One region of the Stenotrophomonas sp. STEN046 genome, then DNA from elsewhere that is predicted to be linked to it. Evidence: riboswitches for the same ligand, from Rfam matches in the RefSeq annotation. Region 1 holds a riboswitch; the other holds the start of a gene.
What was found. A riboswitch is a leader RNA that binds a small molecule or an ion and turns the genes downstream of it on or off. The one in region 1 is predicted to bind thiamine pyrophosphate.
Positions count from the first base shown of each region.

Region 2: it holds a riboswitch for thiamine pyrophosphate, as region 1 does, so the genes downstream of both, thiC (phosphomethylpyrimidine synthase ThiC) here and ACVOLJ_RS14285 (TonB-dependent receptor) in region 1, are expected to answer to the same signal.

Region 1 is NZ_JBRRDR010000030.1:36,303-39,668, reverse strand. Features, by position in the region: gene ACVOLJ_RS14300 (XVIPCD domain-containing protein) at 1-105, shown strand, start outside; gene ACVOLJ_RS14295 (glycine zipper 2TM domain-containing protein) at 357-755, shown strand; gene ACVOLJ_RS14290 (phosphotransferase enzyme family protein) at 874-1,998, shown strand; TPP riboswitch at 2,042-2,137, shown strand; gene ACVOLJ_RS14285 (TonB-dependent receptor) at 2,208-3,366, shown strand, end outside.
Region 2 is NZ_JBRRDR010000051.1:678-4,043, forward strand. Features, by position in the region: gene ACVOLJ_RS18170 (BCCT family transporter) at 1-1,100, opposite strand, end outside; TPP riboswitch at 1,345-1,446, shown strand; gene thiC (phosphomethylpyrimidine synthase ThiC) at 1,529-3,366, shown strand, end outside.

The DNA of each region.
Region 1 (3,366 bases):
GCACTCAGCAGCGGCGCGGTGCAGGGTGCCCCGAACGTGCTGCAACAACAGCAGGATGCCCAGCAGGAGCAGGTGAAGCAGACCCAACGCGCCATGGGTCACTGAGCCCGCCCTGTCAGGCAAGGGAAGGAAGGGAAGGGCCGCGCACTGCGCGGCCTTTTCCTTTCTGGCAGCTGAGCGGCGTACCGGCTTTCAGCCATGCTTCATGCCGCCTGACGCTAGATGAATGCGCACGCCGCACGGAGGCCCACGCAATGTTCCGACAATGTTGGAACGCCAGCGTGGTACCCACGGCAGCCGGGGCGCCCAGCGCCCTCCCTGCCCACCGTGGCATGCACCTCACAGGAGAACCCAACATGCTCAGCACTTCCGCACTCAGCTTCCGTGGACTGGCGATGGCCCTGGCACTGCTTGCCGGCCTGGCCGTGGTCAGCGATGCCAGCGCGATGTCGAGGAAGGACAAGCGCACCGTGGTCGGTGCCGTCGTCGGCGGCGTGGCGGGCCACCTGATCTCCAACGGTGACCCGGCAGCCACGGTGGGTGGCGCGGTTGCCGGCGGCGCCATCGGCAACCTGACCACGTCCGACCGCCATGACCGCCGTTACGACGGCCGCTATGACCGTCGCTACGATCGCCGCTATGACCGGGGCTACAACCGCGGCTACGGTTACGACCGCCGCGACGACCGTCGCTGGCAGCGCGAGCGCCACGACAACCGCTATTACCACGACCGCGGCCGCCATCGCGGCTGGTAAGCAGTCCTTGCCGGATGGCCCTGACGGGCGGGTCACTGACCCGCCCGTTTGCGTCTGCAGCGCGCATGGCGTTGAATGCGCAGCCTTGGATGTCCTCTTCCCCTGCAGCGGCTGTGGCATGACTTTCCCCTCCCATCGCGTACAAGGCCTCAACAACGACGAGGTCGCTGCGGACTGGCCGCCGATCACGGCGCAGGAGGTCGCGCAGTTGGCGGAGCGTTTCCCGCAGCTGAGCGCGCAGGGCACGCTGCGCTGGCACAGCCCACGACCGCTGTCGGCCGCGGCCATCGTCGACGGGGTGGACGGCCCGCTGTTCCTCAAGCGCCATCACCACAGCGTGCGCAGTGCGGGAACCCTGGAAGAAGAGCATCGCTTCATCGCCCATCTGGCCGCTGCCGATGTGCCCGTGGTGCAGGTACTTGCCGCCAGCGATGGGCACAGCGCCGTCGAACACGGCGCATGGACCTACGAACTGCACGCCCTGGGCACCGGCGAGGATCTGTACCGCGATGCGGTGTCCTGGAGCCTGCTGACCGATGTCGAGCAGGCACGCCAGGCCGGTCGCATGCTGGCCCGACTGCACCGGGCAGCCGCCGGCCATCACGCGCCACAGCGCAGCACCCATGTGCTGGTGGCACGCGATGACCTGATCCGCGCCGACGACCCCATCGCAACGCTGAAGGCCGACCTCGGCAACCGCCCCGGGCTTGCGCGCTACCTGGCGCGCATTCCGTGGGAAGCACAGCTGCGCCGGCACGTGCTGCCCTGGCACAGCGGCCTGGCCGCGCGCCTGCGCGACGAACCCCGGCTGTGGGCGCACAACGACTGGCACGTTTCCAACCTGCTGTGGCAGCACGGCACGGTCAGCACCGTGCTGGATTTCGGCCTGGCCTCGCCCACCAGCGCGCTGTTTGATCTGGCCACCGCGATCGAACGCAATGCAGTGGCGTGGCTGGAACTGGGGCGCGGCATGCAGGCGGTGCGCATCGATATCGCCCTGGCCCTGTTGCAGGGTTACCGGCAGGAACTGCCGGTGTCGGCCGCGCGCGTGCACCTGCTGGCCGACCTGCTGCCGATGGTCCACTTCGACTTCGCTCTGTCCGAAGTGGAATATTTCGAGGGCGTCACCGGCTCGACGGCCAATGCCGACGTGGCCTGGCAGCCCTTCATGCTGGGCCATCCGGCCTGGTTCACCACCGCGCCGGGGCAGGCCCTGCTGCAGGCGCTGCACGCGGCGGCGTGAACGGGAGCCGCTCGCAAATCCGTACCATTTGTAGTGAAATGGTCACCTGAAGCGGGGGTGCCTGGATCTGCCAGGCTGAGAGAGTCCCTTGGAACCTGATCCGGTTTGCACCGGCGTAGGGAGCTTTGAGCCGCAGCCACACCCCCGTCATGGGCCGGTGCACCTGCGCGCCGTCGCTTCGTCTCCCTTGTTGTCTGAAGACGAACCGAATGAACCGTTGCCTGCGCCCCACCCTGCTCGCCCTGGCCCTCTGCGCCGCCCTGCCGCTGTACGCCAGCGATGCGGTCACCGATGCTGCCGATACGGCGCCGCCTTCGCCCACCGAGCTGGCGGCGGTACGCGTGCAGGCCGGCAAGCCGGCGCCGGATACCTCACGCATCAACGCCTTCGGCAGCGGCACCTGGAAGGACACCCCGGCCTCGGTGAACGTGCTCGAGCGCGATTACCTGGACCGCCGGCAGGTGCGCTCGTTGTCCGAGCTGGCCAGCAATGACGCCTCTCTCGGCGATGCCTATGCGCCGGTGGGCTACTACCAGAACATCGCCATCCGCGGCTTCGCGCTGGATGCGGCTACCGGCTACCGCTTCAACGGCCTGTCCATCGCCGGCGAACAGCGCCTGGCGCTGGAGAACATCCAGCAGGTGCAGATCCTCAAGGGCGAAGCCGGGCTGGCGGCGGGGGTGATGGCCCCGGGCGGCATCATCAACTACGTGGGCAAGCGCCCGGCCGAGGTACGCACGGTCACCCTGGGCACCGACTCGGAAGGCTCGCGCTACGCCGCGGTGGACGTTGGCCACTGGCTGACCCCGCGTTTCGGCGTGCGCTTCAACGCGGCATGGGACGCCAGCGATTCCTACGTCGAGCATGCCGATGGCCGCCGCAATTTCTATTCGCTGGCCACCGACTGGCTGATCGGCGAGCACGGCAAGCTGGAAGTGGATGCCAACTACCAGACCAGCGCGCAGCGCTCGGTATCGGGCTACCAGCTGCTGGGCGCGAGCGCGCTGCCGCGTGGCGTGGACCGCGAGCACCTGCTCGGCTACCAGCCGTGGCAGCGTCCGGTGGATATCGCCAGCACCAACATCACCGCGCTGCACACCTACGACTTCAACGACAGCTGGCAATCGCGCGTGTCGATCGGCCACAGCCGCTCGGTGATCGATGACAACGTCGCCTTCGCCTACGGCTGCTACTACACCGCCGGCTGTGCCGATGGCAGCGTGCCTGGCAACTATTTCGCGCCCAACGGCGACTACGACGTCTACGACTACCGCAGCCCGGATGACACCCGCCGCAACCAGCAGGCGCGTGCCGAGCTGCGTGGCAGCTTCAGCACCGGCAGCGTCGGCCATCAGCTCAGCATCGGTG
Region 2 (3,366 bases), on a different contig from region 1:
GCCTGGCCGAAGATCTGCATCCAGATCGCCGTGCCGCCGAACACCGAGAACCAGAAGAACCCCAGCAGTGTTGGCGCCAGCACCACGCCGATGACGAACTCGCGCACGCTGCGCCCGCGCGAGATACGGGCGATGAATGAACCGACGAAGGGGGCCCAGGAGATCCACCAGGCCCAGTAGAAGATCGTCCAGTCGGCTACCCAGGTGCTGGAGGAGAACGGCGACATGCGCAGGCTCATCGTCACCAGCTGGTTGAGATAGGAGCCAAGCGTGGTGGTGAAGGTATTGAAGATCGCCCCGGTCGGGCCCAGCACCAGCACCAGCGTCAACAGGACCACCGCCAGCGCGAGGTTGAAGTTGGACAGCCACTTCATGCCGCGGCCAACGCCGCTGAGGGTGGAGGCCATGTACAGCACGAAGGCGACTGCGATGATGCTCAGCTGCAGCGGAATGCCTGCCTGCAGGCCGAACACGCGCTGCACGCCGGCGGCAATCTGCACGGTGCCGAAGCCCAGCGCGGTGGCCACGCCGACCGCGGTGGCCACGACCGCGGAGATGTTGACCACACTGCCGATCCAGCCGCGGTGGTGGCGACCGATGATCGGCTGCAGCATGTCGCTGACCTGGCCGCGACCGTTGCGGTTGAACTGGAACCAGGCCATCGCCAGGCCGATCAGGGCGTAGATCGCCCACGGGTGCAGTCCCCAATGGAAGAACACGTAGCGCATCGACGCACGTGCCGCGTCCATGCTTTCCGGGGCGAGCCCTTCGGGCGGTTTGGCAAAGTGCGAGACAGGTTCGGCAGCCCCCCAGAACACCAGGCCGATGCCCATGCCCGCCGCGAACAGCATCGACATCCAGCTGGCACGCGAGAATTCGGGTTCGGCGTCTTCGCCGCCGATACGCAGGTTGCCGAAGCGGCCGAAGGCCAGGTACATGAGGAAGGTCAGCGCCAGGAACACGACCAGCAGGTACAGCCAACCGACACTGCGGATGACATCGGCCAGCGCCGATTGCACCACGCTGTTGAAGGGGCCGGGCGCGAGGCCGGCCAGCAGCACCAGAACGAGGACCAGTGCAATGGAAATGCGAAACACCATGAAGGAGCTTCTCCGATCAAGGGATTGAGGGGAGCGAGCAGCGCTTGCTGCGGGAGCCGGTGGCAGGCAACACGTACCGGGCAGGAGCCGCAAAGGCAGCGGGGGAATCATCGACCGTAGCGGCACGATGCGCGTGCACGTTACTGAACGCGACGTCACGGTTCTGTTAATGCCGATGGAGCAGCGCCACGCAATGCGTGGATGAACCGCCAGGAGATGCCGTGTTTTCTATGCTCTAATGCACGCCAAGAAGCGGGGGTACCGCGGCCTGGTGGCCACGGTTGAGATAGTCCCTTGGAACCTGATCCGGCTCATACCGGCGTAGGGAAGCTTTGCAATGCAGCCGAGCCCGGACCCCGCCCAGGGACTGTCCGCGCGCGGGAGCAGTGCGCCGCCGCTTCGTCCCTGACCTTCCTGGACGATGCCCGATGAACGCACAGCCCTCCGCCCTGCAGCAACAGGCCCAGCAGCTTTCCGAGTCCGTGACCCGGCCCATTCCCGGCTCGCGCAAGATCCATGTGCCCGGCTCGCGCCCGGACCTGCAGGTGCCGATGCGCCAGATCGCGCTGACCCGCACGCCGACCGTATTCGGTGGCGAAGAGAACGCGCCGGTCACGGTCTACGACACGTCCGGTCCGTACACCGATCCTGGCGTAGCCATCGATCTGTCGGTCGGCCTGCCGGCGCTGCGCCGCAGCTGGGTGGAGGAGCGCGGCGATACCGAACAGCTTGATGGGCTCAGCTCGTCGTTCGGCCGCGCGCGCGAACACGACGCGAAGCTGGACCCGGTCCGCTTCCCCGCGCGCACCCTGCCGCGTCGTGCGCGCACCGGCGCCAACGTCACCCAGATGCATTACGCACGTCGCGGCATCATCACCCCGGAAATGGAGTTCGTCGCCATCCGCGAGAACCAGCGGCTGGATGCGATCCGCGACGCGGCATTGCTGCTGCAGCATCCCGGTGAAGCATTTGGTGCCTCGATCCAGAAGATCATCACCCCGGAATTCGTGCGCGACGAGATCGCCCGCGGCCGCGCGGTGCTGCCCAACAACATCAACCACCCGGAAAGCGAGCCGATGATCATCGGTCGCAATTTCCTGACCAAGATCAACGCAAACATCGGCAACAGCGCGGTGTCCTCCGGCATCGCCGAGGAAGTGGAAAAGCTGGTGTGGGCGATCCGCTGGGGCGGCGACACGGTGATGGATCTTTCCACCGGCAAGCACATCCATGAAACCCGCGAATGGATCATCCGCAACTCACCGGTGGCGATCGGTACCGTGCCGATCTACCAGGCGCTGGAAAAGGTCGACGGGCGTGCCGAGGCGCTGACCTGGGAGATCTTCCGCGACACCCTGATCGAGCAGGCCGAACAGGGCGTGGACTACTTCACCATCCACGCCGGGGTGCTGCTGCGCTACGTGCCGCTCACTGCCAAGCGCGTGACCGGTATCGTCAGCCGCGGCGGCTCGATCATGGCCAAGTGGTGCCTGGCACACCACAAGGAGAATTTCCTCTACACGCATTTCGAAGACATCTGCGAAATCATGAAGGCCTACGACGTGACCTTCTCGCTGGGTGATGGCCTGCGCCCGGGCTGCATTGCCGATGCCAACGATGCTGCGCAGTTCGGTGAACTGGAAACGCTGGGCGAGCTGACGAAGATTGCCTGGAAGCATGATGTGCAGACCATGATCGAGGGCCCCGGCCACGTGCCGATGCAGCTGATCAAGGAAAACATGGACAAGCAGCTGCGCGAGTGTGGCGAAGCGCCGTTCTACACCCTGGGGCCGCTGACGACCGATATCGCGCCCGGCTACGACCACATCACCAGTGCGATCGGTGCGGCGATGATCGGCTGGTTCGGCACCGCCATGCTCTGCTATGTCACACCGAAGGAGCATCTGGGCCTGCCCAACCGCCAGGATGTGCGCGACGGCATCATGGCCTATCGCATCGCCGCGCATGCGGCCGATCTGGCCAAGGGCCATCCGGGTGCGCAGGTGCGTGACAACGCGTTGAGCAAGGCGCGTTTCGAATTCCGCTGGGAGGACCAGTTCCACCTGGGCCTGGACCCGGAGAAGGCCAAGGAATTCCACGACGAGACGCTGCCCAAGGACGCGCACAAGCTGGCCCACTTCTGTTCGATGTGCGGCCCGCACTTCTGCTCGATGAAGATCACCCAGGACGTGCGCGAGTACGCCGAAAAGGGCATGCAGGAGAAGTCCGAGCAGTTCCGCGCCGCCGGTGCCGAGGTGTACCAGCA